4 regions of the Mesorhizobium kamtschaticum genome follow, and region 1 is predicted to be linked to each of the others. Evidence: riboswitches for the same ligand, from Rfam matches in the RefSeq annotation. Region 1 holds a riboswitch; each other region holds the start of a gene.
What was found. Region 1 has a riboswitch for cobalamin ahead of AC0V7N_RS20550 (CbtB domain-containing protein). Riboswitches for the same ligand answer to the same signal wherever they lie in the genome.
Positions count from the first base shown of each region.

Region 2: it holds a riboswitch for cobalamin, as region 1 does, so the genes downstream of both, AC0V7N_RS02630 (aromatic ring-hydroxylating oxygenase subunit alpha) here and AC0V7N_RS20550 (CbtB domain-containing protein) in region 1, are expected to answer to the same signal.
Region 3: it holds a riboswitch for cobalamin, as region 1 does, so the genes downstream of both, bluB (5,6-dimethylbenzimidazole synthase) here and AC0V7N_RS20550 (CbtB domain-containing protein) in region 1, are expected to answer to the same signal.
Region 4: it holds a riboswitch for cobalamin, as region 1 does, so the genes downstream of both, AC0V7N_RS27755 (DUF1636 family protein) here and AC0V7N_RS20550 (CbtB domain-containing protein) in region 1, are expected to answer to the same signal.

Region 1 is NZ_CM149691.1:4,161,478-4,169,231, reverse strand. Features, by position in the region: gene cbiB (adenosylcobinamide-phosphate synthase CbiB) at 1-102, shown strand, start outside; gene cobO (cob(I)yrinic acid a,c-diamide adenosyltransferase) at 99-713, opposite strand; gene cobU (bifunctional adenosylcobinamide kinase/adenosylcobinamide-phosphate guanylyltransferase) at 715-1,230, opposite strand; gene AC0V7N_RS20555 (CbtA family protein) at 1,223-2,032, opposite strand; gene AC0V7N_RS20550 (CbtB domain-containing protein) at 2,048-2,227, opposite strand; cobalamin riboswitch at 2,261-2,458, opposite strand; gene AC0V7N_RS20545 (aromatic ring-hydroxylating oxygenase subunit alpha) at 2,602-3,771, shown strand; gene AC0V7N_RS20540 (MFS transporter) at 3,775-4,974, opposite strand; partial or broken gene AC0V7N_RS20535 (heparan-alpha-glucosaminide N-acetyltransferase) at 5,200-6,199, shown strand; gene AC0V7N_RS20530 (methyltransferase family protein) at 6,196-6,672, shown strand; gene AC0V7N_RS20525 (MerR family transcriptional regulator) at 6,679-7,065, opposite strand; gene mgtE (magnesium transporter) at 7,218-7,754, opposite strand, start outside.
Region 2 is NZ_CM149691.1:558,082-565,835, reverse strand. Features, by position in the region: gene AC0V7N_RS02650 (substrate-binding domain-containing protein) at 1-59, opposite strand, end outside; gene AC0V7N_RS02645 (ABC transporter permease) at 146-1,150, opposite strand; gene AC0V7N_RS02640 (sugar ABC transporter ATP-binding protein) at 1,179-2,657, opposite strand; gene AC0V7N_RS02635 (FAD-binding oxidoreductase) at 3,179-4,279, opposite strand; gene AC0V7N_RS02630 (aromatic ring-hydroxylating oxygenase subunit alpha) at 4,300-5,547, opposite strand; cobalamin riboswitch at 5,660-5,860, opposite strand; gene AC0V7N_RS02625 (DUF680 domain-containing protein) at 6,355-6,555, shown strand; gene AC0V7N_RS02620 (DUF680 domain-containing protein) at 6,620-6,859, shown strand; gene AC0V7N_RS02615 (ABC transporter ATP-binding protein) at 6,940-7,754, opposite strand, start outside.
Region 3 is NZ_CM149691.1:6,075,602-6,083,355, reverse strand. Features, by position in the region: gene ribB (3,4-dihydroxy-2-butanone-4-phosphate synthase) at 1-537, shown strand, start outside; gene AC0V7N_RS30305 (GNAT family N-acetyltransferase) at 571-1,113, shown strand; gene AC0V7N_RS30300 (MFS transporter) at 1,158-2,381, opposite strand; gene AC0V7N_RS30295 (TetR/AcrR family transcriptional regulator) at 2,500-3,099, shown strand; partial or broken gene AC0V7N_RS30290 (hypothetical protein) at 3,203-4,185, shown strand; partial or broken gene bluB (5,6-dimethylbenzimidazole synthase) at 4,350-4,859, opposite strand; cobalamin riboswitch at 4,980-5,159, opposite strand; gene AC0V7N_RS30280 (histone deacetylase family protein) at 5,282-6,208, shown strand; gene AC0V7N_RS30275 (exodeoxyribonuclease VII small subunit) at 6,212-6,463, shown strand; gene AC0V7N_RS30270 (DUF2277 domain-containing protein) at 6,562-6,828, shown strand; gene AC0V7N_RS30265 (pirin family protein) at 6,869-7,754, shown strand, end outside.
Region 4 is NZ_CM149691.1:5,571,772-5,579,525, forward strand. Features, by position in the region: gene AC0V7N_RS27725 (DHA2 family efflux MFS transporter permease subunit) at 1-78, opposite strand, end outside; gene AC0V7N_RS27730 (HlyD family secretion protein) at 388-1,566, opposite strand; gene AC0V7N_RS27735 (MarR family winged helix-turn-helix transcriptional regulator) at 1,563-2,042, opposite strand; gene AC0V7N_RS27740 (FecCD family ABC transporter permease) at 2,180-3,229, opposite strand; gene AC0V7N_RS27745 (ABC transporter substrate-binding protein) at 3,229-4,176, opposite strand; gene AC0V7N_RS27750 (ABC transporter ATP-binding protein) at 4,221-5,009, opposite strand; gene AC0V7N_RS27755 (DUF1636 family protein) at 4,990-5,400, opposite strand; cobalamin riboswitch at 5,492-5,697, opposite strand; gene AC0V7N_RS27760 (substrate-binding domain-containing protein) at 5,922-6,239, shown strand; gene AC0V7N_RS27765 (GyrI-like domain-containing protein) at 6,190-7,023, shown strand; gene AC0V7N_RS27770 (antibiotic biosynthesis monooxygenase family protein) at 7,079-7,393, opposite strand; gene AC0V7N_RS27775 (bifunctional helix-turn-helix transcriptional regulator/GNAT family N-acetyltransferase) at 7,652-7,754, opposite strand, start outside.

The sequences.
Region 1 (7,754 bases):
AGCGGCGACATCAGGCGGGCGCTGAAACTTTATCGCGTCGCCGATTATTTGCTGATTGCGCTCTTCGGGGTGGTTTCGGTGATCGCGGTTCTGGTGTTCTAGAACTCGATCCCCTGCTGCGCTTTCACGCCTGCCGAAAAATGGTGCTTGGTCACGCCCATCTCGGTGACCAGATCAGCGGCCTCGACCAGCGCCGGCTTGGCGTTGCGGCCGGTGACGACGACATGCAGGCCCTCGCGGCGGGCCTTCAGCGCACCAACCACCTTTTCGAGATCGAGATAATCGTAACGCAGCGCGATGTTGAGCTCGTCGAGCACGACGAGGCTGATCGAGGGATCGGCGATCAACTCCAGCGCCTTGGCCCAGGCAGCTTCCGCCGCCGCGATGTCGCGCTTCAGATCCTGTGTTTCCCAGGTAAAGCCCTCGCCCATCGCGTGCCAGACGACGCGATCGCCGAAGGCGGCAAACGCATCCTTCTCGCCGGTGTGCCACTTGCCCTTGATGAACTGGACGACGCCGACGCGCTTGCCATAGCCGAGCATTCTGAGCGCCAGGCCAAAGGCGGCCGTCGTCTTGCCCTTGCCCGGACCGGTGTTGACGATCAGCAGCCCCTTTTCGACCGTTTTGCTCGCCACCTCGGCGTCCTGCACCGCCTTGCGCTTCGCCATCTTGGCGCGGTGGCGTTCTTCATCCTTATCGTCGATGTCGGTCATCTCATTTCACCTTGAGCGGCAGCCCCGCCACCATCAGCAGCACCGTATCGGCGATCGCCGCGACCTGCTGGTTGAGCCGTCCAGCGGCATCGCGAAAACGGCGCGCCAGGGCATTGTCCGGCACGATGCCTTGGCCGACTTCGTTGGAGACCACGAACCAGGGCCCGCGCGGCCGCGACAGCACGTCCGCCAGCCGCCGGCATTCCAGCTCGAGATCGTGATCGGCCAGCATGTGATTGGTCAGCCACAGCGTCAGGCAGTCGACAAGCACCGGCTGATCGTCTGGCAAGGCCTCAAGCGCGTCGGCAAGATCGAGCGGTGCGTCGATGGTCATCCAGCCCTCACCGCGCCGCGAGCGGTGCAGTGCGATGCGCTCACGCATCTCGTCGTCATAGGCTTCAGCCGTGGCGATATAGGTCCATGGTGACGACAACGCCGTCGCCAGGGTTTCGGCGTGCGCGCTCTTGCCGGAGCGCGCGCCGCCGATGATGAAGGTCAGCGAGCTTCGATCAGGCAAAGCTGTCGCGCAGGCTGGTCGCGGTGCCGGTGAAGCGTCCGCGCACCACGCCGACGACGGCGCCAAGCACCAGCCAGAACACCAGATTGGTCACCGTCACCGCCACCACGAACTGGTGGTGCAGGCCTTCCGGGATCGGCGTTTCGAAGCTGTCGGGCTGCGGCGCGCCGACAATGTGCGGAGCGACGATCAGCGCCACGGCAAGGATGGCCAGCGGCAGCGATTTGCGGAACGCGATCAGGCCGAGCCCGATGGCGGTCGCGATCACGGTCGCCACCCACCAGATCTGGCGCTGCGTCAGGTCGGCCGCCGGCATCGCCGGCAGTTCCGGCGGCAGGCCGAGGCCGGGCGCCAGCGTGAACACGGCAAAGCCGGCCAGGCCCCAGAACACGCCCTGGCGCCAATTGCCGATGCCGCCGGCGAATTCCGAAACCGCGACCAGGATCAGCGCGAAGCCGATGCCGGTGACGACGTTGGAGACGACGTTGAAAGCAAAGCGCTCGAAACCGTCGGCCGGCGCCCAGCCCTCGTCTTCGGCCGGAGCGGCAGCCTCAGCCGGGGCCGGCGCGGCAGTGCTCATGGCGTTCGATGCCGCAGGAGCCGCGGAGCTCATTGCGTTGCCGCTGGCGGCATCGGTCGGTGCCGCGGCGTGTTCATGCTTGTGGCCGCCTTCGGCCTGTTCGTAGACTTCCGCCTTGAGGATCAGCGGCACGGTGGCATAGGCCTGCATGCAGGCGAGGACGACGCCGGCCACGAGCCCAGCGATCGCCGCGATGAACACGACGTTGCGAAACAGATTCATGATGTCAGATCCTCGTCAGTGGCAGGGAAACGCCATCGAATGCCGGTTATCATGACCGGCATTGTGGACCGCATCGATGTGCGAGAAGCCGACAAAGCCGATGATGAAGGTGCCGAGCAGCGCGGCGAGCGCCAGCTGCATGAAGCGCGACTGCGAGGAGACGGAGGCGCCGAGGGAGATGGAAGTGGTAGTCATATCTTGTCCTTTCACCCTCCACCCGAGGGCCTGTCAGTTTTGCCGTCGTCGGCAGGTCTCCTGGCTCGCGGATCAGCGCCCTTCTCCACCTTCCCGAAGACGAATCTTCAGTGGCATATGGAGAGGACTACCGCACACAGTTGCGGGGGCAGCCACGGCATTGGGCAACAAGTCAGCCCGCACCGCATTCCCTCTTGGCTCCAAAACGGAACCGACGACTGTATGACTATAGGGAAAATCACGACACGCGGCAAACCAAATTCCGCCGGCAAACAGCGCGATTGCGCCATGCCGACAAGACAGTTGGTCCTGGGCACGACAATTGACAATTGCACTGGCCGGGTGTCGGCTGGCGTCCTCACAGGAAGCCAGCCATGCAGCCCATTGCCAGCGAGCGCGATCCCTATAACGGCCTGACCCGGGCCGAACCGACGCTGCCCGCATCGGCTTATTGGGATGCGGCAGCCTATCAACGCGACCTTGATGCCATCTGGTACAAAAACTGGCTGCTCGTCTGTCGCGAGGCCGATCTGGCCCAGCCGCTGGCCTTCCGCCGATTCCGCATCGGCACGCAGGACGTCATCGTGCTGCGCGACGACACCGGCGAGCTCCGCGCCTTCCACAACACCTGCCGCCATCGCGGCTCGCAGCTGTGCCAGGAGAGCGAGGGCCGGCTGAAGGCGCGGCTGATCACATGCCCCTACCACGCCTGGTCCTATTCGCTGCGTGGTGACCTCGTGCGCGTACCGTCGAAATCGCTACCGGACGGCTTCGACAAGGCCGACCACCCGCTTTATCGCGTCGCGCTGTCGGTGTGGCGCGGTTTCGTCTTCATCAATCTGCAGCAGGATGCGGCGGGCTTGGCGCAGGAATCCTTCGATCCCGCCTCCGGCAATCTCGGCAACTGGCCGCTGGAAACACTGGTCTCAGGCCATGTGCTGCGCAAGGTGATGAACTGCAACTGGAAGATCTTTTGGGAAAACTTCAACGAGTGCCTGCACTGCCCGGGCGTCCACAAGGATTTGTCGCGGCTGGTGCCGATCTATGGCCGCGGCCTGATGAGCCGGCATGACGATCCCGAATGGACCCGCCACGCCGACAATGACGCGCCGGAGTTTTCCGGCGGCCTGCGCGCCGGCGCCGAAACCTGGTCACGCGATGGCCAGACGCATGGGCCGGTCTTCTCAGGCCTGACACCGGCCGAACGTGCCGCCGGCCAGACCTACGCCACCAGCCTGCCGTCGATGTTCATAGTCGGCCATGTCGATTATGTCAGGACCGTTCGGCTGGTACCGCTCGGCCCCGAACAGACGGAGCTTGTCGCCGAATGGCTGTTCGCGCCCGAGGCGCTCGCCGCGACCGACATCGACAACATCGTCGCCTTCGGCACACAGGTGCTGGAAGAGGATGCGGCGATCTGCGAGGTCAACCAGAAGGGCCTGCGCTCGATGCGCCACGAAGCCGGCGTGCTGATGCCGGAGGAATATGACCTGCACCGTTTCCACAATTGGGTGCGCGAGCGCCACGCGGCGCTTTCGCCGTGATCCTCACAAAGACTTCGGCAGATACCGCCACGTCACAAAGCCGCATACAGCGGCCAGCAGGCTGAGCGTGATGAACACCGAGCCCAGTCCGAAGAAGATCAGCACGACGGAATAGACCAGCGGCGGCGTCAGCTCGGAAAAGTCGAGATAGGTGCGGTAGACCGCCGCCATCTGCGCCCGCTCATAGGAGCGCACCGAGCGCATGAAGGCGGTCGAGCCCAGCGCGTCGAGCGCTATGGTGAAGAACGCGCCACCAAGCAGGAAAGCGCCGGTCAGCAACGGTGCGGTCGCTCCCACCGTGCCCGCCGCCAGCAGCATTGCCGACATGGCGAAATAGGCAAAGGTCATGGTCTTGCGTCCGCCAAAGCGTTTTCCCGCCTTGCCCCAGAAGATCGCCATGAACAGCAGCGCATTGCCGGCCGAGACCAGCAGGCCGCCGGCCAGTTCGCCCTCGCCGGTGATGACCATGAACAGCGGTCCATAGACGAAGAATGTCGACCAGAAGCAGGACCGGCCGAAGGCGATCAACCAGGCGAGCCTCAGCCTCGGCTGCGCAATGAAGCGGCCGATATTGGCGAGCGGGTTGGCCGGCCGGGTCTTGCCGGACCGGATCGACTGGTTGTCGCCCAGCCGATAGGTCCAGAACAGCGCCAGCAGGGCCAGCGCGAACACCGCCACCGCGCCATGCGCGGCATAGATGCCGAAGCGTGTGTAGAGGAAGATGCCGAGCGTCGGCCCGCCGGTCCAGGCGAACATCGACCATGCCATGCGCAGCGATTCGGCCTGCATGAAGTCGGTCTTGCGGATGTGGTCCATGATGTAGAGGTTGAGCGTGATCGACAGCGCGCTGGCGCCCATGACGCGGCACAGCATGCCGGCCAGCTGCCCGGCAAGCGTGTGGGTGACGAAGAACAGCGAGCCGATGGCGAGCAGGCAGGCGCCTGCCGTGTAGACCCAGCGCCGGGCAAAACGGCGGATCAGCATCGGCATGAACAAGGTCACCGACAGGCCGAGCAGCGCCACGATGGTGTAGAGGATCGAGACGATCTGCTCGTTGTGGAGGATTTCGTAGGCCTGGATCGGGATGACGCTCGAAACCGTGGCGCGGGCGAAGGATTCGACCGCGTAGAGTGAAGCGAAGGTGCGCGCATCCGCGGCCTTGAGGGCCGGGAGCCAGATCGGATGGCGCACATGGGTGGACATTGCTTCCCCAAAGCAGAATCGCCGGTCAAATCTGCCGTGGTCGATCCCGGGCGATTAAGAGGAAACCGACGCGTAACCGGCAAAAAGCGAAACCGGTCAATGGCTTCCCGGCTCTGGCCCAAAGCGTCGCTCGATCCCGGTGCCTGCATCGCCGTGCTCCCGGCCTTCTTCTGTCCCGCCCAACCGTGATAGTCCTCAGGCGGGGCTGAATCAGATCGCGAGACCATGACCATCGACACGCCGACCGCACCCGTTCCGGAGCCATCCAGGCGCATCGTCGCCATCGATATCGTGCGCGGCATCGCGCTGCTGGCCATGGCGAGCTATCATTTCACCTGGGATCTGGAATTCTTCGGCTACACCGATCCCGGCCTCACCGCCTTCGGCTGGTGGAAGATCTTACGCACGCTGCATCGCCTCGACCTTCCTGTTCCTGGTCGGCGTCAGCCTGTACCTGGCGCACGGCCAGCAGATCCGCTGGAACGGTTTTTGGAAGCGTTTCGCCATGGTTGCCGGTGCGGCGATCGCCATTTCGGTGGTCACCCGCATCGCCACGCCGGACGGCTTCATCTTCTTCGGCATACTGCACGAGATCGCGCTCGCCAGCCTGCTCGGCCTCGCCTTCCTGCGGCTGCCGGCCCTGCTGACGCTTGTCGTCGCCGCGCTCGTCATCGCCGCGCCCATCTATCTGCGCTTCGAGGCCCTGGACCACCCCTGGCTGTGGTGGATCGGCCTGTCGGCGATCAATCCGCGCTCCAACGACTATGTGCCGCTGTTTCCATGGTTCGGCGCGGTGCTTGTCGGCATCGGGGTGGCGAAACTCGCTTCCGCCGCCGGTATACGAGCGCGGCTGGCGAGACTAGCGCCCGGCCGCTGGGCCAATCCGCTGCTCTTCATCGGCCGCCATAGCCTCGCTTTCTACCTGATCCACCAGCCGCTGCTGATCGGCTGCGTCTGGCTGTTTTCGCAGGTCATGCCTGCCCAGGTCGAAACCCCACAGGTCAATTTCCTGAAAACCTGCCAGCGCTCATGCGAGCAGACGCGCAACGCAACCTTCTGCACCAGCTATTGCAGTTGCATGCTGACGACGATCGAGGGCGAGGCCACGCTTGATCGGCTCGAGAACAACGACCAGAGTGCGGAATTCCGGGCGCATCTGGGCGATCTGGCCGGCAGTTGCACGGCCCAGACTGAAGACAAGATGGACGAGGGAGGAACGCAATGACCGAAACCCAGCCGAAGCCCGGGGTGATCCCATGGCCGCCGGTGATCTACACTGCGGCGATCGCCATCAGCATCATCCTCGGTATGTTCTATCCCCTGCCCTGGATCGGCGACCTTCTGGGCGACCTGCTGTTCGCCGCCGGCTGGGTGGCGCTGTTCGGCGTCGCGGCACTCTGGTTCACCGCCATCCGCACCATGATGCGGGCCAAGACCACGCTCAACCCCAACGCGGTGCCCGACCACCTCGTCACCACGGGCCCCTTCGGCATCACCCGCAACCCGATGTATCTCGCCAACACGCTGCTGTTGATCGGCGTCGCCTTTGTCTCGGGGATCGTCTGGTTCCTGCCGCTGGCGTTCATCGCCGCATTCGCCACGCAGAAGGTCGCGATCGAGGGCGAGGAAAAGATCCTGGCGGCGAAATTCGGCAAGAAATACCGCGACTACGCCAAAAGGGTTCGGCGCTGGATTTGAGCAGCGCTACGTGTTGACACCGAGCTCCACCAGCCGCTCGACGCAGGATTCCTCGGCCTGGTCGAGTTCGGCGAGCGTCTCCTCGAGGTCGCGGCGCTTTTGCCGCAAATCCTCGCGCTTTTCCTCGATACGCTTGATCATCAGCTTGAGTTGACCGACCTCGCCGGGCGGCTCCTTGTACATCTGGATGATTTCGCGGATCTCGTTGATCGAGAAGCCGAGCCTTTTGCCGCGCATGATCTGCCGGATGAGATGGCGGTCGGACGGGCGAAACAGCCGCGTGCGGCCACGCCGCACCGGTTGCACCAGCCCCTCGTCCTCATAGAAGCGCAGCGTCCGCGTCGACACGTCGAATTCGCGGGTCAGCTCAGTGATCGAATAATATTCCCGCATTGTCACTCCCGCATGCCGGAATCCCTGGCGATCGCCATGCGGCGTCGCCTTCTGTCCCGAACCAAACCCTTGCCACGCCGGAATCGATGCAGCGCCCCGCGCGAGCCTCGCACGGCATTTACGTAAAAGTCAATTGAGGGACGCTTGTACCTTCACGGCACGGCGAACCACCAGGTGGCAAGGCCGAGGAAGGCGAAGAAGCCGACGACATCGGTGACCGTCGTGACGAATACCGCCGAAGCCACCGCCGGATCGATCTTGAACCGGTCGAGCAGCAGCGGGATCAGGATGCCGGCAAGTGCGGCGACGAACATGTTGATGATCATCGCCGCCGCGATGATGCCGCCGAGATTGCGATCGTGGAACCAGGCCGCCGCGACGATACCGATCAGGATGGCGAAGATGATGCCGTTGATGAAGCCGACGCCCATTTCGCGGCGGATGATGCGGCCGGCATTGTAGATGTCGAGATCCCTGGTCGCCAGCGCCCGCACGGTGACGGTCATGGTCTGCGAGCCGGCATTGCCGCCCATGCCGGCGACGATCGGCATCAGCACGGCAAGCGCCACGATATGCTCGATCGTGCGGTCGAACAGACTGATCACCGACGCCGCCAGGAATGCCGTCAAGAGATTGATCAGCAGCCAGGGAACGCGCGAGCGCGAGGTCGAAAAAATACTGTCGGAAAG
Region 2 (7,754 bases), 3.6 Mb from region 1:
ATGGCCGGCGCGGCCAGCAGCGCTGTCGCGGATGCGAGCGCAATCATCCATCTTTTCATTTCGTTACCTCCACCTTGAGTGAGCGACCGACATGGTTCGCCTTGCAACGGACACGCCTGACGCAGGTCCGGTACCGGAAAGGGGCCTAGGCCCCGTAGTTTCGCTTCTGGTCGAGCATCACGGCGCCGACGATCAGGGCGCCCTTGAGGACCTGCTGGTAGTAGGATTGGATGCCCATCAGATCGAGGCCGTTGTTCATGACGCCGATGATCAGCGCGCCGATCAGCGTGCCGGTCACCCTGCCGACGCCTCCCGACAGGCTGGTTCCGCCAATCACCACCGCCGCGATCGCGTCGAGCTCGTAGGCAATGCCGGCCTGCGGGAGCGCGGATCCGGTGCGGGCGCTGAGCAGCATCCCGGCGAAGCCGGCAAGGCCGCCGGAAATGACGTAGACGAGGAACTGGATGCGGGTGATGTTGATGCCCGAGGTCCTGGCCGCGTGCGGGTTGCCGCCGACGGCATAGATGTAGCGGCCAAAACGCGTCCGGTTGAGGATCCACCACGACACGGCGAACACGACGGCAAGAATGAAGACCGGCGCGGGTATGCCGAACACGTCGCCGGTGCCGATCCAGCGGAAAGCCGGCGTCAGCGCGGGAACCGGACGGCCGCCGCCATAGATGAGGGTCATTCCGCGCGCCGCCGAAAGCATGCCGAGCGTCGTCACGAAGGCCGGCACCGAGAAGCGTGACACGATGAGGCCCGAAATCGAGCCGCAGGCAATGCCGACCAGCAGGCCGATGCCGAGGCCCAAAGCAACCGGATAGGGCGCGCCGGCGATGCCGGCGGTCGCCGAAGTGGTCATGAAGCTGGCGCTGACGATACCCGCGAGCGCGACGACGGAGCCGACCGAGAGATCAATGCCGCGGGTGAGGATGACGAAGGTCATGCCGATGGCCAGGACACCGTTGATCGATGTCTGCAGCAGCACGTTGGAGATGTTGCCAGCCGTCAGGAAGAACTCGTTGGAGACCGAAAGCACCGCCACCAGGATCAGGAAGGCAAGGAAGATGCCGTACTCCTGGATCAGCAGCCGGCGCTGCTCGGAACCGAGCCAGCCTTGCATCGTCTTCTTGTCGCCAACCGACATTCCTGGCTCCTTTGCCGCCGAACCCTGTTCAGGTCGATAGGTGGACGAGTGATTGCGCATCCGTTTCCTCCCGCCTGAAGATTCCGGCGCTTCTGCCGGCCCGCATCACCATGATCCGGTCCGAAATCCCGAGAACTTCATCGATCTCGGAAGAGATCATCACCACCGTGCCGCCGGCGGCGGCGAAGTCGCAGATGATCCGGTAGATTTCACGCTTGGCGCCGACATCGACGCCACGGGTAGGCTCGTCCAGCAGCAGCACCTTCGGGTTGCGAAGGAACCACTTGCCGAGCACCACCTTCTGCTGGTTGCCGCCCGACAGGCCGGAGACCGGCATGGTGTCGCGCGCCGCCTTGATCTGAAATCGCTCCCGCATCCGGCGGCTTGCTTCCGCCTCGCGCGCCCGGTCCATGGCAAAGGCCGGGCTCATCTCGGGCAGGCTGGCCATGCAGATGTTGGCGCGCACGGAATCGGAAAGATTGAGGCCGGTCAGCTTGCGATCCTCGGTGACCAGCGCCAGGCCATGCGCCATCGCATCCGCCGGCTTCGAAATGGCGACCGGGGTTCCGTCGATGGCAATGGTTCCGGCCGAAGGCCTGTCGAGCCCGAACAGGCAATTGAAGATTTCCGTCCGCCCAGCCCCCATCAGCCCGTAAATGCCGAAGATCTCGCCCTTGCGTGCCGCAAAGGAGATGTCCTCGATCTTGTTCGGGCAGGTCAGCCCGGCAATTTCGAGTCCGGTTTCCTCGGTCGGCGTGTTGGTCTTGACGTATTCCTCGGACAGTTCACGGCCGACGATCATGCGGATCAGGCCGGGCCGGTCGATCTCGGCAAGTGCCCCGCTGCCGACATAGGAACCGTCCCGGAAGACCGTGTAGGAATCGGCGACCTGGAATATTTCCGACAGGCGATGCGACACGTAGACGATGCCGCGGCCCTGCTTCCGCAGGCGGCCAATCGCGGCAAACAGGTGCTGTGCCTCCCGCTCGCCGATCGCCGACGTCGGTTCGTCCATGAAGATGACCTCGGCGTCGTGGCTGAGCGCCTTGGCGATCTCGACCAGCTGCCTCTGCGCGACCGAGAGGTTCATCATGTATTGGGTGGCTCGAATGTCGAATTCGAGGTCGTCCAGAAGCTTCTGCGCGGCGCGGTTCATGCCGCGAAAATCGATGCCGCCGAACCGCGCCTTGGGTTCGCGGCCGAGATAGATGTTCTCGGCGACCGTCATGTGGGGAACCGGGCTCAGTTCCTGCTCGATGATGGCGATCCCCGAGGCCAGCGCGTCGGCGGGGCTGGCGAATTCCACGTCCTTGCCGCGGCGGCGGATCGAGCCGGCATCACGCTTTTGGATGCCCATCAGGATCTTCAGAAAGGTCGACTTGCCGGCGCCATTGCCGCCGCAGAGCGCGTGAACCGTGCCGGCGCGAAGCTGAAAGCGGCCGTCGCGCAAGGCGGCGACGCCACCAAAGGACTTCTTCAGCCCCTCCACTTCGAGCAACAGCTCCACCATCGTCCTCCCATGACTTCGGATAATCCCTGTCGGATGCCGATCGGCACGTGATCTCCCGCCCAAATGCCGATGCTGACAATAGTCAAGTTTCGATCGACAAATGTCAAGTGATGCGCAAACTTTAAAATTTGGAGACCGGAGGAGTTCCTCTGGATTTAGAAAAACCATGGAAAAACAAACGATTATCGAGGCCGCCCCAATTCGTGGCGTGCTCGACAAGGGATGGTGTTCACGGAATTGTTCCGCCGATGGTTCACGGGGGAAGGGCTAGAAGGACCGAACCGCAAGCCACGTTGCGGCTCGTGCGGGACGGTCGATTTAACGGAGAAGACTCTGCCGAAAAAAGGCGGAAGGGGCAGGGCGCCGCTATGACGCCGTCCCATGTCCAGGACAGGCACGAAGGCCGCGCCTTGAGCGTAGGCCTGCCTCGTCGTCTCATCCGGTGCCGCCTTGCTACGAAGCGTGGCGTTCGTCGTCGGAGCGGCTGAGGACCATGCCGCGCTAACCCGCCCTATTGTCTACGCCTCGATTTCGAGAGCCGACAACGGCTTCGAGCAACAGGCGAGGATGAAGCCGTCGTCGATCTCGTGATCGAGGATGCCGCCATTGTGGCTCATCTCGACGGCGCCGGAGACTTTCTTCACCTTACAGGTTCCGCACAGGCCGAATTCGCAGGCCGCCGGGATCCGCACGCCCGACGAGCGCGCGGTCTGCAGCACGGTCTGGCCGGCGACGCACTCGGCGTCGACGTCCGAAAGCGCGAAGCGGATCGGTGTTGCGGCTTCGACGGGAACGGCGACGCCGTCCTGCGCCGGTGCTGCGAACGGTGCCGGGATTTCCTCCACCGCGGGCGCGGCAAAGCTCTCCTGGTGGTATTTCGTCATGTCGAATCCGGCGGCGTCCAGCATGCCGCGCACGGCGCGCATGAAGGGGTCCGGACCACAGCAGAAGATCTCGCGTTCGCGGAAATCGGGCGCCAGCAGCGGCAGCCGGATGGCGTCGATACGGCCCATATGGCCGTACCAGCCCTCGCGGCTCGACCGCTCCTCGATCATGAAGCCGAGCGATAGGCCCGGCATATGGCCGCCGAGCAGTTCGAGCTCCTTGCGGAAGATGATCTCTTCGGCGCGCCGCGCGCAATTGACGAAGCCGACATCGGTCCATGGCGCGCAGTCGTTCAGCCAGCGCAGCATCGACATCATCGGCGTCACGCCGGAACCGGCCGAGATGAACAGATATTTGGCCGCTGGATGGCTGTGCAGCGAAAAGTCGCCCGCCGGCCCATAGGCCTTGACGTGCGAGCCGGGCTTCAGGTGATCGAACATCCAACGCGTGCCGATGCTGCCGGCCTGCGCCTTCACCGTCACGGCGATCGAGAATGGCCGCGACGGCGAGGACGACAGCGTATAGGTGCGCATCAGCGGCCCGTCCGACGTCGGCAGCTCCAGCGTCACGAACTGGCCCGGCTTGTAGCGGAACCAGGTCTGGTTGTCGGAGCGGAAGGTGAAGGTCTTCACGTCAGGCGCTTCGTCGGTGACGCCGATCACTTCCAGCACCTGCAGCCTGTCGTTCCAGGGCGCCATCTGGTCGAGATGGCGATAGAGGCCAAGGTCAGTCATCGCGTTCATCCCTCAACCTCTCAGGCGACATTGCGCAACGCCGGCCTGCCATCTCCGGCAAGGCGCGGACCGATGAAGCGCGCGTACCAGTCGACGAACTGGATCACGCCACCCTCATGCAACTCCGAATAGGGACCAGGTTCATAGGCCGGCGACAGGATGCCGAAGGCGTTTTCCTCGACGATGCGGCGGTCCTGGTCATTGGTCTCGGTCCAGACATGGGTGAGCTCGGCGAGATCGTAGTCGACGCCCTCGACCGCATCCTTGTGGACCAGCCATTTGGTCGTCACCGCCGTTTCCGTGGCGCTGATCGGCAGCACGCGGAAGGTGACGGCATGGTCGATCAGGATGTGGTTCCAGGTCGTCGGATAGTGATAGTGCATCAAGGTGCCGATACGGTCGGCCGAGACTGTGTCGGAGAGGTTCTTCTTCACCGCCCGCTTGCCGGTCATCGTGTAGCTGACAGCATCGCGCAGCAGCGGCGCGCGGGTGGCGCGGTATTGCCCGGCCGGGTCGATGCGGAACTTGCTCGGCAGGCCGGTTGCCTCGCATTTGGCCCAATGCGCCAGCATCTCCGGGTCGCTGTCGGCGCCTTGCACGCCGGTCACTGTCGGGGCTTCCGGGAAGGTCTTGCACAGCTCCGGATGATTGCCGGCGCAATGGTAGCACTCGCGGTTGTTTTCCCAGACCAGCTTCCAGTTGCCCTTCTCGACGATCGTGCTCTCGAAGGCGATCTTTGCTTCGCTGAGCCGGTGCGGCTTGAGATAGGGTTCGATCATCGCCCGCATCGGCGCGAAGTCGGCGGGCTCCTTGGCCAGGCAGATGAAGATATAGCCGGCCACGCTTTCGCAGGCGACCGGCTTCAGGCCGAACTGGCTCTTGTCGAAGCCGTCGGCCATTTGGCGGGCGAACAGCAGCCTTCCGTCCAGCTCGTAGGTCCACTGATGATAGGGACAGACCAGCTTGGCCGCCGTGCCCTTGTCGGTATTGCAGACGCGGCTGCCGCGATGGCGGCAGGAATTGTGGAAGGCATTGATCTTGCCCTGCTGATCGCGCACCAGCACGACCGGATAGTCGCCGATCTGCACGGTGATGAAGCTGCCGGGCTTGGGCAGTTCGCAATCATGGCCGATGAACAGCCAGTCGCGATACCAGATCAGCTCCATGTCCAGTTTGAAGAAATCGGGATCCGTGTAGAAGGGCTGCTCGAGCGAGAATCCGTCCCTGCGGCTGTTCAAGAGCCTCAGCATGTCGTTGCGCGTATCCATGTCCTGTCCTCATACTTCAAGGACTGAACTGGTGGTGATTGAGGAAGGATTAGGCGCAGACCGGCGAAAGCCGACATGCGCCATCCGCCTCTTGACCGCCCACCGCGATCAGTCGAGTTCAAATTCTCGGGCTGGTTTCCGGGCTCTGGAGTGTCCTTGCAGACGATCGCGACACCTTCCCAGGCTTTTGCCCAGTGGTCTCCCGTTGCGACTTGAACTCCACCACCGTTGCGGGGGCAGCGCCGGAATCTGACCGGCTTCCCAATTCTCCGCTCCATCGTCACGAAGCGGCACCTGAGATGACATGATCTAATCACGACAGCGCTGGCGACATCGGCATGAAAGCGACATCGCATCCATGTGGCGCGACACGCATGCACAACGATCGGGTCAAGAATCGCGGTCCACGAAAATCGTCGCGGTGACGGCTGTACCGGCTATCAGAATCGACCCCGGAATGGGCGCTAAAAGGCTAACGGTATCGGAAAGTGACTATTAGCAGATTCTAAAATCGAACCGAACGGTTCGTTTCTATTGACGGTGCGTGCATCACGGTGTGAACGCTGAGCCTCCGATACAGTCGGTGATCGCGGCGCTGGTTTTGCCTAACAGTATGATATCAAAAACAAAAATACATGACGTAGAAGGCCTTGGCACAATTTCAAGTGGTGGATTCTTGGTCCACGCGGAACAACTTCGTGATTGGAAACGGCCAACTGGCTTTCCCACATCGGGGCTGTCCGAACGACGCGATTTTAATCCCAAGACACGCCGCTAGACGGACGGAAAAATACTGGAGTGCCCAAAATGAAAAAGATTGTTCTCACTGCCGCCGCCCTTCTGGCCATTTCCGGCAGCGCCTTCGCGGGTAGCGACCACTACGGTTCGAATGCCCCGGCAGCCACGGCTGTCGACAGCCAGTACACCGCTTCGACCAAGAAGTCGGCCCCGGCCACTCAGGCGCCTGCTCAGCCGGGCGCTGACCGCAACCTTTTCGGCAACAACTAACAGCCGCAGGGGACAGTGGGCATACCCCGCTGTCCCGGCAATCTAGAAATTCAGGAGACTTGAAATGAAGAAGATCATCCTTGCTGCCGCCGCCGTTCTGGCCATCTCCGGCAGCGCCTTCGCCGGCAGCGACAACTATGGCTCCAATGGCGCCAACCAGCCTGCCGCAACTTCGGTTGACAACTCGCGCACGGCTTCGATCCGCGAAAACGGCTCGCCCGTCTACAAGCTGCTCAATTCATCGAGCGACGTGCAGAAGTCGATCCCTCAGAGCAGCGACCGGGACCGCTTCGGCAACCACTAACAGCCGAAGTCGACCTCTAGAAAAAGAGCGGCGGGCATAGCTCGCCGCTCTTTTTTACGCCGTCGAGACGGGGTTCTGTCTTAAGCCGCTTTTGCTTCCGGCTTCTGAAGTGCGAAGGAATGTCCGTCCGCATCGAAGATATGCAGATCCTCGCCATTGGCGCTCAGCCGCAGCGTCGAGCCGCGCTTGACCTCGACATTGCCAGGCAGCTTGGTCACCAGCGGCAGGTCGGCGCGGCCGATGTCGACATAGACCAGCTGAACCTCGCCGAGCTGCTCGACATAATCGACTGTTCCCTCGAACAGATAATCCGCGCCGGTGGCGACGATCAGATCCTCCGGCCGCACGCCGAAGCTCACCGCCGCCCCCTTGGCCGAGACAGGCGTCGTAATCGGCACCGTAGCCTTGCGCCCGCCGACATGGCTGACGACGGTTGGGCTGCCGGTCTTGTCGATCGTCGCCGGCAGGATGTTCATGGCCGGCGAGCCGATGAACTGGGCGACGAACAGATTGCCAGGCTTCTTGTAGAGATCCATCGGCGTACCGACCTGCTCGATATGGCCGTCCTTCAACACCACGATGCGGTCGGCGAGCGTCATCGCCTCGACCTGGTCGTGGGTGACGTAGATCATGGTCGTGTTGGGCATCGATTCCTTAAGCTTGGCGATCTCGATACGCGTGGCGACGCGCAGTGCGGCATCAAGGTTCGACAGCGGCTCGTCGAACAGGAACACTTTCGGATTGCGCACGATGGCGCGGCCGATGGCGACGCGCTGGCGCTGCCCGCCCGACATCGCCTTGGGCAGCCGGTCGAGATATTTGGTCAGCTGCAGGATTTCGGCGGCCTGCTTCACGCGCCGGTCGATCTCGGCCTTGTTCTCCTTGCCGATCTTCA
Region 3 (7,754 bases), 1.9 Mb from region 1:
CTGAAGCAGGTGTCGGTCGCCGACCTCATCGCCTACCGCCAGCGCAAGGAAACGCTGGTCGAGCGCGTCGCCTGCTCCGATATCGACACGCTTGGCGGCAAGGCGCAGGTCTTCACCTACACGCTTCCGTGGGACACGATGCATCACGTCGCCGTTGTCTTCGGCGACATCCGTGACGGCGAGGACGTACCGGTGCGCCTGCATTCCGAGGATGTGGTGACCGACGTCTTCGGCACCAGCCATCGGCTCGACGCCATCATGAAAGCGATGGGCGAGCGCAAGCGCGGCGTCATCGTCTATCTCAGAGAGGGTTCGGTCGGTGTCGCCCACCAGGAGCGCAAGCGCCCGCTGAGCGGCGATCGCGAGGATCACGAAGAGGCCCGCCGGCGCGAGAACGAATGGCGCGAGATCGGCCTCGGCGCGCAGATCCTGAAAGATCTCGGCATTTCCTCGATCAACCTGATCGCCTCACGCGAGCGCCACTATGTCGGCCTCGAAGGCTTTGGCATACACATCGCCAAGACCGAGATCCTCTGAAGGGGTAACCGATCCCTTTGCGGAGATGACGGGATGAACGCGTCATTGCCTCTGAGCCAGCGCAGCGAGCGGCTTTTGCTGCGCCGCCCGGCGCAGGCTGATCTGGATTTCCTGATCGATCTCTTCTCACGCCGGGAACTTGTCGCCCATCGCCCCGATCCTGTTGCGGACACGCCTCAGCAGAGCGCCGCCAGGCTGGCGCGCGACATCGGCCATTGGGACAAGCATGGCTTTGGCCGCTGGGCGGTCGAGGCCGATGGCAAGCTGATCGGCTTCGGCGGCGTCACCGTCTCGGCGGATTTCGACGGCCTGAACCTATCCTACCATCTTCATCCCCAGAGCTGGGGCCATGGCTATGCCACGGAACTGGTCACGGCGGCGCTGCAGGCCGCGTTCGGTCCCCTGCATGCCGACCGGGTCATTGGCCTCGCCCGTGACGCCAATCCGGCATCGCGGCGCGTGCTGGAGAAATGCGGCTTCGCCTTGGAACAAGAGGTGATGCTGCACGGCGCGCCAACAATGCTTTTTGCGCTGGCACGAGCCCGAAGGGCCGATGTGTCAAGCCCGTCTGCCTAAAGCGAACGGCGCGTTCCGCCCCGACGGACGGCGCGCGCTGGACACTATTCCGCGGGAACCGCGGCAGCCTCACACCCATCCAGGTCGCATTCGCGGGTGGCAAGGCTGCGCTGGCCAAGCAGCACGGTGATCAAGGCAATTGTGCCTGATGCCACCGACACCCAGAACCCGCTCTGGGCGCCGAACGCATCCACCACCGCGCCGGCGACAAACGCGCCCAGCGCCATGCCGATGCCGATGCCGGTGGTCACCCAGGTGATGCCCTCGGTCAGCATCGCTTCCGGCACGTGCCGCTCGATCAGGCCGAAAGCGGTGATGAAGGTCGGCGAGATCGCTACGCCACTAAGGAACACGGTCAATGCGAGCAGCGGCAGCGAGCCGGCGGTGAGCGGCAGCAATGTGCTGAGCGCAAGGACAGCGACTGCAATGGCGAGTTGCCGCTGCAGTGGCGCCTTCAGGTTGAGCGCGCCGACCACGATGCCGAGCATGAACGATCCCACTGCATAGACGCCGATGACGAGGCTGGCGGCACTCGGCTGGCCGAGTTCCTTGGTGAGCGCTATCGTGCTGACCTCCGTCGTCGCGAAGGTCGCGCCAACGAAGATTATGGCGAAGGTGATGATCTGCACCGGCCGCAGACGGATGGCCGAGCCGCTGGAGCCATGACCAACCGGCCGCACTTGTGGTTCGCTCGAACGCTGCAGGATGAACGCCGCCCAGCCAATGGCAAGAAACAGCGTGCTTGCCAGGACGCCGGCTTCCGGAAACAGCGCGGCGCTGAGTCCCACCGAAAGCGATGCGCCGAGAATATAGACCAGCTCGTCCGCGACCGACTCGAAGGCGAATGCAGTGTTCATTTGGGGACGTCCGCGAAAAAGCTCGGTCCAGCGCGCGCGAACCATTGCCGGCATGCTGGGCATGGCGGCTGCCGCCAGCGCCGACGCGAATAGCGTCCATACCGGCCAGTCCTGATTGGCCGCAACAATCAGCACCGCAAAGGCGATAAAGGCGATGAGGGTGGTAGGGACCGCAACCCGCGTCTGACCAAGGCGATCCACCAGCCTCGACGTTTGCGGTGAAACGAATGCGTTGCCCAGAGCAAACGTCGCCGAGACCGCACCCGCCAGCCAGTATTCGCCGCGCGTCTGCGACAGCATGGCCACAATGCCGATCGGCGCCATGGCGATCGGCAGGCGCGCGATGAAGCCGGCGGCCGCGAAGCCCTTCGCTCCCGGAGCACGAAAGATCTCAGCATAGGGGTTTTGCATGGGGTTCCTCGACAAAAGGCGATCTGCCAATTACATACGGGGCGTATGAGGATTAGATAGACCATACGCGACGTATGTCAATTGGCATACGGAACGTATGTGGATAAGGCCAGACAGAATGCACAGACCCCGCAAGGAGATGATTGCCGAGACGCGCGCCAAGCTGATCGCCGCGGCCCGCCAGGCTTTCGGCACGACAGGCTACGCCGAAGCGTCGATGGATGATTTCACTGCCTCGGCCGGACTGACGCGCGGCGCACTCTATCATCACTTCGGTGACAAGAAGGGACTGCTGGAGGCGGTTATCGCCGAAATCGACCGCGAGATGGCTGCTCGGGTGAATGAGGTCGCCTCGAAAGCGCCGACTCGCTGGCAACACTTCGTCGACGAATGCACGACCTATATCGAGATGGCGCTGGAGCCGGAAATCCAGCGCATCATGTTCCGGGATGGTCCAGCCGTGCTGGGTGATCCAGCACTTTGGTCGAATGCCAATGCCTGCGTCGGTTCAATGACCGATCATCTGACCGCGCTGCAGGGGGAAGGGGTGGTCGTCCCGAGCGTCGATCCCGAGACCGCCGCCCGGCTGATCAATGGCGCCAGCAGCCAGGCGGCGCAGCGAATCGCCAATTCGAACGACCCCGAAGCGACATCGAAGATGGTGGTGGCGGCGTTCAAGCAGCTGCTGGAGGGCCTGCTCAGAAAACCAGGTTCATAACAGACCCAAATCCCTGTTGGGCGCCTCGCTGGCCACCGCCCCGATTGACAATCTTCAGGCAGAGCGCATCCTCCTCGCCCATCTCTGAGGGGGATTCGGAGCCATGTGGGATTTCGAGATCGGCCGGTCGGTGTCCATCATGATCAGGACCTGGCCCTTCATTGTCTTTCGCATGATCGTCTATTTCGGCATCACGCTGGCCTACATCATGGCGACCGGCACCGGCGCCTCCGTTGGCTATGGCGTCGGCCATATCTCCACCGATCCAGACGGGCCAATGTCCTTCGCCCTGTGGGGTGGCGTGGTCGGTTTCGGCATCGTCTCGATCGCCGTCTACTGGATCCGCGAATACATCCTCTACGTCGTCAAGGCCGGCCATATCGCCGTCATGGTCCATCTGATCGATGGCCGGGATGTTCCCGACGGCCAGAACCAGATCGCCTATGCAAAGCAGGTCGTGACGGAGCGTTTCGCCGAGGCCAACATCCTTTTCGTCGTCGACCAGCTGGTCAAGGGCGCCATCCGCGCCATCACCGGCCTGCTCGGCGGCATCGCCGCTTTCCTGCCCATTCCAGGTCTGAGCGGCCTGGTCTCTTCATCAACACGGTGATCCGCCTGTCGCTGACCTATGTCGACGAGATCATCCTCGGCTACAACATCCGCATCAATTCGTCCTCGCCCTTCGAGACGGCGCGGCAAGGCGTCGTGCTCTATGCCCAGAACGGCAAGACCATGGTCAAGAACGCTGTCTGGCTGGCGGTCATCATGTGGGGCGTCTCTTTCGTCATTTTCCTGCTGATGCTGGCCCCGGCCGCCGCCATTTTGTTCATGATGCCCGGGCAACTCGCCGGCTGGGCTTTCGTGCTCGCCATCGTCTTCGCCTGGGCCTTCAAGGCGGCCTTCATCGAGCCCTTCGCCATCGCGTGCCTGATGCAGGTCTATTTCAAGACCATCGCCGGACAGGTGCCCGATCCCGCCTGGGATGCCCGGCTTGCCGAGGCATCGTCGAAGTTCAGGGAATTGAAGGACAAGGCGCTCGCCTCGTTCGGCGGGTCGCGCTGGGGCACGGCGGGCGCGACGCGCTGATCGGCGGGCTGCGCCGGCGCGGCATCGACGGCGTTGAGGCACGCCACCGCTGACTTGAGCTGCGCCTCGCCTTGCCCGCAAAACGTTTCGCTCATGATCAATTCGGGCAGCGGCAGGCGTCGGCCCCAGCCATGCGTTTCGAGGTCCGGTTTGGGCGCGAATTCCGAGACACGGCCGACGCAGAGATAGGCCACCGGCGTCACGTGCTCGGGAATGGACAGCAGGCTTTTCAACGCTTGCGGCTCGATGATGCTGACCCAGCCGACCCCAACGCCCTCGGCCCGCGCGGCCAGCCAGAAATTCTGCACCGCGCAGACCGTGCTGTAGAGATCCATCTCCGGATTGTGCCAGCGTCCAAGCGGTGAGCCCTGCGAGCGCTGGCGGTCGCAAGTGATGCAGATGTTGAGCGCGCTTTCGCAGATGCCTTCCAGCTTGAGCTTGCGGTAGAGCGCCTGTCTTTCGGCCTCGATTTCAGGCAGTTCCTGCTCTCGCGCGGCCAGGAACAGGTCGCGCACCTTCTCCCGTCGTGCGGCATCGCGGATGACAATGAAATTCCACGGCTGCATGAAGCCGACCGATGGTGCGTGATGGGCGGCAAGTAGCAGCCGCGCCAGCACCTCATCGTCGAGCCCGGTAGGCAGGAAATGGCTGCGCACGTCGCGCCGTGTGAACATGGCACGGTAGACCGCGTCGCGCGCCATCTGGTCAAACCCGTCGCCGATAGGAGCGGTCATAGTTTCCGGCATCGCTTGTCCCCTTGCGATTGCAATCAATGCCGCCCGCCTGACCATGCGGATGACGATGCCTGCCAGGCCGGTCTTCTGGCTCGGGATCAACCCGCGTCCGGTGCCTTCCCGTCATCGACAGTGGCATTTACCGGCGCGGTCCCCCTCACAGCGTTGGGCACGCCACGGAATTCAACCGTGTTCCCGATTCTCCCGCTCGCGGCGGGCACCAGGCAGTGGCGGAAACCTTACGCCGAAGCGCCGGCGCCGCCAATGCCCGCAGCGACACGAATGGACGCAAGCGTGATTTTCCCCAGCCCATCAAGCCGCAATGCATGGCCATCGCGGCGCCGGGGCATTAGATAGGGAACATGGCAACTCGTCTCTACACCCACCCGATCTTCCTCGAGCACCTCACGCCGCCGGGCCACCCCGAGCGGCCGGACCGCTTGCGCGCTATCGAGCGTGTCCTCGACGACGAAGCCTTTGCCGCGCTCGAACGCGTCAAGGCGCCGGAGGGCGACGAGGCGACGATCCTCTACGCGCATCCCGCCGATTTCGTCGCGCGCATCCGCGCCGCCATTCCCGAAGAAGGCCTTGCCCGCGTCGATGCCGACACCACCGCCAGCCCGAAGAGCTGGCAAGCGGTGATCACCGCGATCGGCGCCGCCAACGCCGCCGTCGACGATGTTTTTTCAGGCCGAGCCGACAATGTCTTCGTTGCCGCGCGGCCGCCCGGCCACCATGCCGAAAAGACCACCGCGATGGGCTTCTGCTTCTTCAACACGGCGGCGATCGCCGCGCGCTATGCCCAGAAGAAGCATGGCGTCGAGCGCGTCGCCGTCGTCGACTGGGACGTGCACCATGGCAACGGCACGCAGGATATTTTCTGGGACGATCCGTCGGTGCTCTATTGTTCAACGCACCAGATGCCGCTTTATCCCGGCACCGGCGCGAAGAGCGAGATTGGCGCCGGCAACATCGTCAACGCGCCCTTGGCGCCGCAGACCGGCAGCGAGGTGTTTCGCGATGCCTTCCTGTCGCGCGTCCTGCCGGCGCTCGACAATTTCGCGCCCGATCTGATCATCATTTCGGCCGGCTTCGATGCGCACCACCGCGATCCGCTGGCCGAGATCAATCTGACCGAAGACGATTTCGACTGGGCGACCGGCCAGCTGATGCAGCGTGCGGCCCGCCACAGCGGCAACCGGCTCGTCAGCCTGCTCGAGGGCGGCTACGATCTGCAGGGACTGGCATTTTCGGTCGCCGCCCATGTCGGCCGACTGATGAAAGGATGAATGATGGCTGCTGAGACCAACGAAGACGTCAAGGCGATGAGCTTCGAGCAGGCACTCGACGCTTTGGAGAAGATCGTCGATGATCTGGAGCGTGGCGACGTGCCGCTCGACCAGTCGATCAAGATCTATGAGCGCGGCGAGGCGCTGAAGGCGCATTGCGACCGGCTGCTGAAAGCCGCCGAGGACAAGGTCGAGAAGATCAGGCTGTCGCGCGACGGCAAGCCGGTTGGCACCGAGCCGCTCGACGCGGACTGAGGCACGGAGCAGCCTTACCGGCTTTTGGACACGATCATGGTTGAGGATTAAGCTCGTCTCGATTGAAACGGTCCAGGACAAGAGGAGATACGGAAGCGATGTGCAGAAACATCAAGACCCTGTTCAATTTTGAGCCGCCGGCGACCAATGACGAAGTGCGCGATGCGGCCCTTCAGTTCGTCCGCAAGCTGAGCGGAACGACGCGGCCTTCGAAGCAGAACCAGCATGCATTCGACCATGCGGTCGAGGCCATCGCGGCATCGGCGCGCGAGCTGCTCGATTCGCTCGAAACCCATCAGAATCCGCGCAATCGCGAAGAGGTGGCGGCGAAACTACGGGCAAAGTCAGCCATCCGCTTTGCCTGATACCGCCAAAGCGGCCGTTGGCCGCTGACAAGGAGAGTTCATGAGCTTCTTCCCGGGGAAAGACCCTGAAGCCGGCGACGCCTTTGCCAGCGACCAGATCGAATTGATGGTGATACCAACCGCCAAGGACATTGGCGGTTTTCAGGTGCGCCGCGCTCTGCCGACCGCCAAGCGGCGGCTGGTCGGGCCGTTCATCTTCTTCGACCGCATGGGCCCGGCGATCCTGCGCGGCGGCCAGGCGATGGATGTCCGTCCGCATCCGCATATCGGCCTGTCGACGGTGACTTATCTGTTCGACGGCAAAATCCGGCATCGCGATTCGCTCGGCACCGAAATGGTGATCCAGCCCGGCGACGTGAATTTGATGACCGCCGGCCGTGGCATCGTCCACTCCGAGCGCACGCCCGAGGAACTGCGCGGTGCGCCGATGTCGATCTCGGGCCTGCAGACATGGCTGGCCTTGCCCGATGGCAAGGAAGAAGTGGCGCCGGTGTTCGAGAACACGGCTTCCTTGCGGCTTCCCGAGATCGATGCCGAAGGCGTTCGCGGCCGCGTCGTCATCGGTGACTTCCAGGGGCTGCGCTCCCCGGTGCGGGCCGATACCGAGACGCTCTACGCCGACCTCAGACTGGCGCCCGGCGCCAGCGTGAAGATTCCTGCCGATGCGGAGGAACGAGCCATCTACACGCTGGAAGGCGAGGTCACGATTTCCGGCGACGTCTTTCCGGCCGAACGGTTGCTGGTGTTCCGGCCCGGTGACGAGATCATCATATCGTCGCAGACCGGTGCGCATTTCATGCTGTTCGGCGGCGCTTCGCTTGGCTCGAAGCGTTACATCTGGTGGAATTTCGTCTCCTCGTCAAAGGAGCGCATCGAACAAGCCAAGCAGGAGTGGAAGACGGGCCGCTTCGATATCGTTCCTGGAG
Region 4 (7,754 bases), 1.4 Mb from region 1:
CATGACGGTCGCCAGCATGAGCGCAACCGTGATCAGGCCGCGATGCGGCACTTCCTTGAAAGGTTCTGGCGTGCTCATGATGCGGAACTTCCAGCAGGTAACAAAAGCGTGTACATAGGGTTTCCGGGCGGCAAAGCCTTCCGTTAAGAGACCTTCATCGCGGTGGGACGCGAGTATCGATGTGGGGGTTACATCGACCGAAAGTCTCTGATGAGCGGATGCCTGCCGCCCGGAAACATGAGGACCGACGGGTCCGTGTCGAAGATTTTCAGCTTTCGGCCAGGCCGCGGTGCGGCTCGAACCAAGCACTGATCCTTTCCACCCCTCCCATCAGACCAATCCTGCTGTCCGCTTCCACCCGCTGGTCTGCGCGGGCTTCCGCCGATTTTACTGCGCGGCCTCGCCAGCCGTGGCGTGACCGAATATGGCGGGAAAACCACGGGCAACGCCGGTATCGACGGTGACGCTGGCGCTCATGCCGGTCCGCAGCGCCATCTTGGCGTCGGGATCGGTCAGTTCCAGGCGCACCGGGATGCGCTGCGTGACCTTGACCCAGTTGCCGGTGGCGTTCTGGGCGGGCAGCAGCGAAAATTCCGCGCCCGTTCCCGCACCGATCGCCTTGACCGTCGCTTCGAAAGTCCTGCCCGGATAGGTATCGACGACGATCTCGGCCTTCTGGCCCGGCTTCATGTTGGTAAGCTGGGTTTCCTTGAAATTGGCATCGATCCAGGTGTCGTCGGTCTCGACCAGCGAAAACAGCGGCGTGCCGGAGCCGACGAACTGACCGACCTTGAAGGAGGAGGCCTGGGAGATGACGCCGTCAGCGGGCGCCTTCACCGTGGTCTGCGCCAGGTTGTAGGCAGCCTTGTCGCGCGCGGCGAGTGCGGCCATCACGGTCGGATGCTTGTCGGTTTCGATGTCAGGGTTGCCGCCGAGCGCGGCCTTGGCACTGATGATGCCCTGCTGGGCAACGGCGACCTGCTGCTTTGCCTTGTCGAGCTCGTTGCGGGCCTCATCCAGCGACGATTTGGCGTTGATGCCTTTCTGGGCGAGGTCGGCGGCGCGGTCATATTGCGACTGGGCGTAGTCGACCTCGCTGCTGGCGGACTTTTCCTGCGCCGTCGACTGGCTGTAGGCAGCGCGCAGCTGCTCGACATTGAGGCGCGCGCCGGCAACCGCGGCGTCGGCCTGGGCAAGCGCGATCCGGTAGGGTTCGGGGTCGATGGTGAACAGAAGGTCGCCCTGCTTGACCATCTGATGGTCCGATATGGCAACCTGGACGATGCGGCCGGCCGTATCCGAGGCGATCGACACCTTGGCCTGCTGCAGATTGGCGTTCTCCGTCTCCTGATAGCGTCCGCCGGTCACCCAGACGTAGCCGCCACCGATGATCAGGGCGGCCGGCAGAGCGAACATCAAAAAGAAGCGGCCCATGCGGCGCTTCTTCTTCGGCGCCGGGACCGGTTGTACGGGAGGAGCGACCGCGACAGGGGCGACAACCGGCTTGGCCGGCGCTTCCATCTCCACCTTGGCGGTGTCTTTTTCGACCTTGGCTACCGCGTTCATGCTGCTGCGCCTTTCGCAGGCTCGACTTTTTCCGAGGACGCGGTATCGCCGTCCCCGAGATTCTGCGCCATCGCATCGAGCGCCCTGATCAGGACGCGACGGTCCTCCGGCGAAACGCCGACAAGCGATTCCTCATAGACTTCGCCGGCGAGGCTCTTGACCTCGGCATAGGCAGCGCTCGCCTTGGCGGTTGGGAAAATCATGCGCACGCGGCGGTCGGCGGCGTCGGCGCGGCGTTCGATCCAGCCGCCCTCCTCCATCCGGTCGACAAGACGCGAGACGCTGATCGGCTCGATTTCGAGCAGTTCAGCGAGCCGGGCCTGGGTGACGCCTTCCTCTTTGGCGACACGCACCATAAGCCGCCATTGCGCGGACGACAGGCCAAGCCCGCTGGCGCGCGTCTCGAAACGCTTGCGCAGCAGACGCTGCACGTCGTGGATCAAAAATCCCAATCTGTCTATGCCATCTGAAACCATGAGCGGTATATATAATAAGCGTGCTTATTATTCAAGCCGCGGCGTTGTGTATGACGCCGCGCAACGCGATCGTGGTTGGCGATCGGTGAGCGCCATGACCCCTTGGAAGACAGACGGACCGGGAGAACCAGCCGTTTTCACAGGCGGTTTCGCACGACCAGCGTGACGACAAAGAAGGCGCCAAGCGAGCTGGTGATGATGCCGATCGGCAGTTCCTGCGGCGGCAGCAAGGTCCGCGCCAAGAGATCGCTTGCCAGCAGGAGCACCGCTCCGAACAACGCACAGCTTGCGATCAGGCGCAGATGCAAGGGACCCGCCAGCGGCCGCGACAGATGCGGGATCATCAATCCGACAAAGCCGATGACGCCGGCGACCGAGACGAGAATTGCCGTCGAGAAGGCGGCAACGAGAAACGTCGTCCTGCGCATCCGCGCCACCGGCACACCGAGGCTTTCGGCAGCACTTTCGCCGGCCAGGAAGGCGTCCAGCCTGCGGTGGTTCCACAACCCATAGGCCGCGATCGTGCCGGCCCCCAAAGCACCCAGCCAGACATTATCCCAACGCGCCAGCCCGAGCCCGCCCATCGTCCAGAACAGCACCGAGTGGGCCGCGCGCTGATCGCCGGCAAACACCAGATAATTGGTCAATGCCGTGAACAGGAAGGAGACGGCAAGGCCGGCAAGGATCAGCCGTTCCGGCCCTTGCCCCCTCACCCGCGCGACCAGCAACAGGACAATGCAGGCGGCCAGTATGCCGCCGGTGAAGGCCGCGACCGGCAAGGTCCAGATGCCAAAACTGTCGCCAAAGACGGTGATGACGGAAACCGCACCAGCGGCAGCCCCCGAGGACAGGCCGAACAGGAAGGGATCGGCGAGATCGTTGCGGGTCACCGTCTGCAGCAGTGCGCCTGTTATGCCGAGGCCGCCGCCAACACACGCCGCCAGGATCGTGCGCGGCAGCCTGAGATCGACGACGATCTTGCCGACGGGACCCGACACCTGGTGTTCATTCAACCCGACGGCATGGCCAAGGGCGGCAATGACGTCGGTCAGCGGGATCAGTGTCGAACCATAGGCGATCGACAGCAGCACGAGAGCGGCGACCGCCACCGCGCCCGCCGCCATCGCCAGCGCGAATGCCTTGTGCCCTGAAAGCGCGCCGGATTCATGCCCAGGGGCAAATAGCATCAGAACGCTTCCGGATGCATCGCCTTGGCGATCTTGGCGATCGCTTCGATGTTCGCCGGTCCGGGTGTCAATTCGGCATAGCGCAGCGCCACGAAGCGCTCGTTCTTGACCGCGTCCGTCTCCTTCATCGCCGGATGCGCTTTCAAAAAATCGAGCAATTTCTTGTAGCCGCCGCCATCCTGGTAATCGAGCAGGATGAGGAATTGCGGATTGCGCGACGCCACCGTTTCCCAGTCCGTATTGCCCCAGCTGGTGTCCAGGTCAGCCATGATGTTGTCGCCGCCGGCCGCCGTGATCATGGTGCTGGGAATAGCGAATTTTCCGGCGGTGAATGGCTTGTCCTCACCGGAATCATAGAGGAACACCCGCGTCCCCTTGGCGTTGCCGACCTTGGCGGTGATATCGGCCAATTGCGCCTTCCAGTCTGAGACGAGCTTTTCCGCTTCGGCATCCTTGCCAAAAATCTTGCCCAGCTTTTCGACGTCGCCATACAGAAGGTCCATCGAGGCGGCAGGCCTGGTTTTGTCGAGATGGACGCAGCTTTCAGTCAGCACCAGCGTCTTGATGCCGTGCGGGGCGAGCGTGTCGGGGGTCACGTCACCGCCCGGCTTCATGCCATAGTACCAGCCGGCGAAGAAGAAATCGGGCTCGACCGCGACGAGGTTCTCGAGCGTCGGGTATTTGGGCGCCAGTTCCGGGATGGACCCCTGCTCGGCCTTGAATTCTGGGCCGACCTTATACCATCCGGTGATGCCGGTCAGGCCGATGATCGACGGCTGCAGCTTCAGCGCGAAGGCCATCTCGGCCATGTTGAGATCGTGGATGACGGCGCGCTTGGGTGGCGCGTCGAAGGTCAGCGGTTTGCCGCAGCTATCGACCGTGACGGGAAAAGCGAAGGCTGTCGAGGCCAGCAGCGAGAGGACGAGCGACAAAGCGAGACGTTTCACGGATTTTGCTCCTTGGTTGAACAGGGTCGGATGAAGGGTTTTGGTCAGGACGGCGGCGCGGCACGGTTCGGAACATCGAACACGGTCAGTTCGCGATCCTCGGTGGGATGGCGCAGGCGAAACACGTCGACGCCGAAAATCTCGCGGATCAACTGTTGGGTCAGCGCTTCGCGCGGTGCCGCCAGCGCATGCAGCCGGGCTTCATGCATCACCGCGACCCTGGTGGCGAAGGGCGCCACCAACGCCAGATCGTGCAGCACGGCGATCACCGTCATGCCGAAGCCGGCCACAAGTTCGAGAAGCTCGCCGCGGGCTCGCGGGTCGAGATGGTTGGTCGGCTCATCGAGGAACAACACTTTCGGTTGCTGTGCGATGGCGCGCGCCAGTTGGGCGCGTTGGCGTTCCCCGCCCGACAGCGAGCCGATGCTTCGGCCAAGCAGCGGCAACAGTCCGGTCCGGCGCAGCGCGTCCACGACAATGTCGCGTTCCTCGCTCCGGCGCCTCAGGCCGGCATGCGGGACGCGGCCAAGCTCGACATAGTCGATCACCGCCAGCCGCGGATCCGGCTGGTCGGTCTGGCCGACGACGGCGATATGCAATGCCCGTTCGGCGGCTGAAATCCTGTCCAGGCGGCGCCCGCCAAGCTTCACCTCACCCGAACTTGGCCTGAGCATGCCCGACAGCATGCGCAGCAGCGTCGTCTTGCCGGCGCCGTTGGGGCCGATAATGGCGAGGCGATCACCAGCGGCGACCGACAGGCTGACCGCATGGACCAGAGCCCGGCCATTTGCCGTCGCGCCGAGGTCGCGCGCTTCAAGGAGCGGCGTTGTCATCGGCCGTCCCCGCAGGCTTGGCCGGTGCCGGGATGCGGGCCAGCGTCTTGCCGGCCAGCCGCGGCGGACGTTGTCCGGAATTGCACCAGCCGTCTGCCAGCGACGCGTAGAGCCTGGCAAATCGCACGAGATCGCCGGCGTCGGCCTCGGCGTCGATGGAGCCGAAGAGATAGGCGGCCTTGCCCGGCGCCCGGAAGGCTACCGTCAGCGGCCGCGCGCAGCCCGCCATGCATTCGACGCCTTCGATCGCGAAGCCATGCGCCACGGCGGGGTCATGGTGAGCGGAGAGCCGGGAACGCAAATCGTTGCACAAGGCTTCGCCCGACCTGACCCCGGTCGGGACGTCACGGCAAAGCGTGCACACGATGATGCGATGGATGAAGCCGTCCAACTTTCCGTCACTTTCCAAAACTGGCGACGGAAGGATGTTGGCGAGCCGGCCGACAAGACCGACGTCCACGTTTCCTCCCGGCACACCCCGTCCGGTCAACTCAGTGATGGCAGGTCTCCTGGCTCGCGGGTCTCGGCTCAATCCTGCCTTCCCAGCCTTGCCGGCCAGTGGCATGTCGGATCTTGCTCACCGCTTACAGTTGCGGGGGCAGCCACGGTCTCGACCTTTGAGGGTCTCACCGTGTTCCCTTTTCACCCCTTGCCTTTCGGCGCGGGGACCATCACCGGGTCATCGTAGTTTTGCCCCGGGCGCATCGCAACGATTCTTTTCGACTGAACCTGTCACCATCTCGGCACCCGCAGCCTGCGGCCTGATCAGAAAGGGGCGTGCCGCATCTCCATCTGTAATGTAATAACAGAACCTATAAAGCGATATCCTCTGCCGCTGTCAATCCCCTGTCGCGAGCCATTGCCGGCTTCGACGATCTCGAGTGGGCAGACTATTTCGAACCTCGGCTGACGTTGATCGCGCAACCCTGCAACGAGATCGGCCACAGGGCCGCGCAGATGCTTGTCGAACGGATCAACGGATTGACCGCCGCGCCGCGCTCCATCAGGCTGAAATCAACGCTTGTCGTCAGAGATTCTGCGCCGCCCCGGCCGTTTCCTGATCTGCGGCTGCGGCGAGCGCTTCCCGATCATTGCCGCGCTGATTGCACGCCACGCGCAATTTCGATCAAACTGGCCATCGACGCGGTCAGTAATGTCAGCGCGCCAAATGCGAGGAGCCATGAACCCGACCGAGAAAGCGCTGTGGTTTGTCGAGAGCCATCTGCCTGAGGCAATCTCGCTTGACGACGTCGCCCAAGGCAGCGGCGTGTCGCGCTTCCATGTGACGCGCGCCTTCGGCGCCGCCACCGGCCGCTCGGTGATGGGTTATATGCGCGCGCGCCGGTTGACCGAGGCGGCGCGCAGGCTGGCCGGCGGGGCGCCCGACATCCTCTCGGTGGCGCTCGACGCCGGCTACAACTCGCATGAGGCTTTCACCCGGGCCTTCCGCGATCAGTTCGGCACCACGCCGGAACTGGTGCGGGCGCAAGGTTCGACCAAGACCCTCGACCTCGTGGAGCCGATCCTGATGGACCAGTCCCTTCTCGCCAACCTCGAACCGCCACGCTTCGAGACCAGCCGGCCGTTCCTGATCGCGGGGCTCGGCGAACGCTACAGCTGCGAAACCAGCGCCGCCATTCCGATGCAGTGGCAGCGCTTCGGCCCCTATATCGGCAACATTCCGGGCGAGACCGGCGACGTTGCCTATGGCGTCTGCGTCAATGGCGACGACGCGGGCAATTTCGATTACATCGCCGGTGTCGAGGTCTCGGACTTTTCCGACCTTCCCAGGGAATTCAGCCGTGTGCGCATACCGGCGCAGAAATATGCGGTGTTTTCGCATCGCGAACACATCTCGACCATCCGCCGCACCGTCAACACGATCTGGAACAAATGGCTGCCCGCCTCCGGGCACGAAATATCGGACGCGCCCGAATTCGAGCGCTATGGCCCGGAGTTCGATCCGCGCAGCGGCAATGGCGGGCTGGAGATCTGGATACCGGTGAAGTCATAAGTACCGAGCAGACCGTACCTTGGCATGTGGCCAAGGCGCGGTCCGCCGCTCCGCCTTACTCCACGGTGAGAGCGACCTCATAGAGGCCGGGATGGGCCTGACCCAAAGCCTGGTTGCGATCGAGAAAACCGCTGCTGCGCAGATGCTCGAAGACCCGCCGCATGGCCGCTTGGTCCTGCGCCTGGGCGTAATTGACGACACGCGTGCCGTCGAGACTTCGGTGCAGGCTGGCGGACATCCAGCCGGGAACGCTGCGGCAACTCGTTGCCGCCTCCTGCAGTAGGTCGATCAACGCCTGCTGTCCGCCTTCGGGCACGGTGAAAACATTGATCTGAGTGATGATGCCGGTGTCGGCGCGAATGATGGGCATTCTCTCTTCTCCTTCGTTGGCGCCTGGCAAACGAAGGAACGCCGATCCGCGAAAACCCCGAACGCCAAGCCGGGCGTAAAAGCACGCCGTGGGCTTGCCGTGGGTTCCCATATGGGATGGGAACGGAGCTTCCAACCGGTGGAAGGGAGCGGGCTTACCGTTTGCCGCTCCAGGGTCCTTTTCGACCCGCGTTTCATAGCATCGGCGCAAACGACCAACAACCGCGCATCACCAAAACAGGCCCCGGACAGGGTTTGCCTAGAGATCGAGATCCCAGTTCTGGCCAACCAGATCCTTGCCGAAGGAATGGTGAGGCTCTTCCTCGATCAGTTTGAAGCCGGCCGCCTGGTAGATGTGCCGG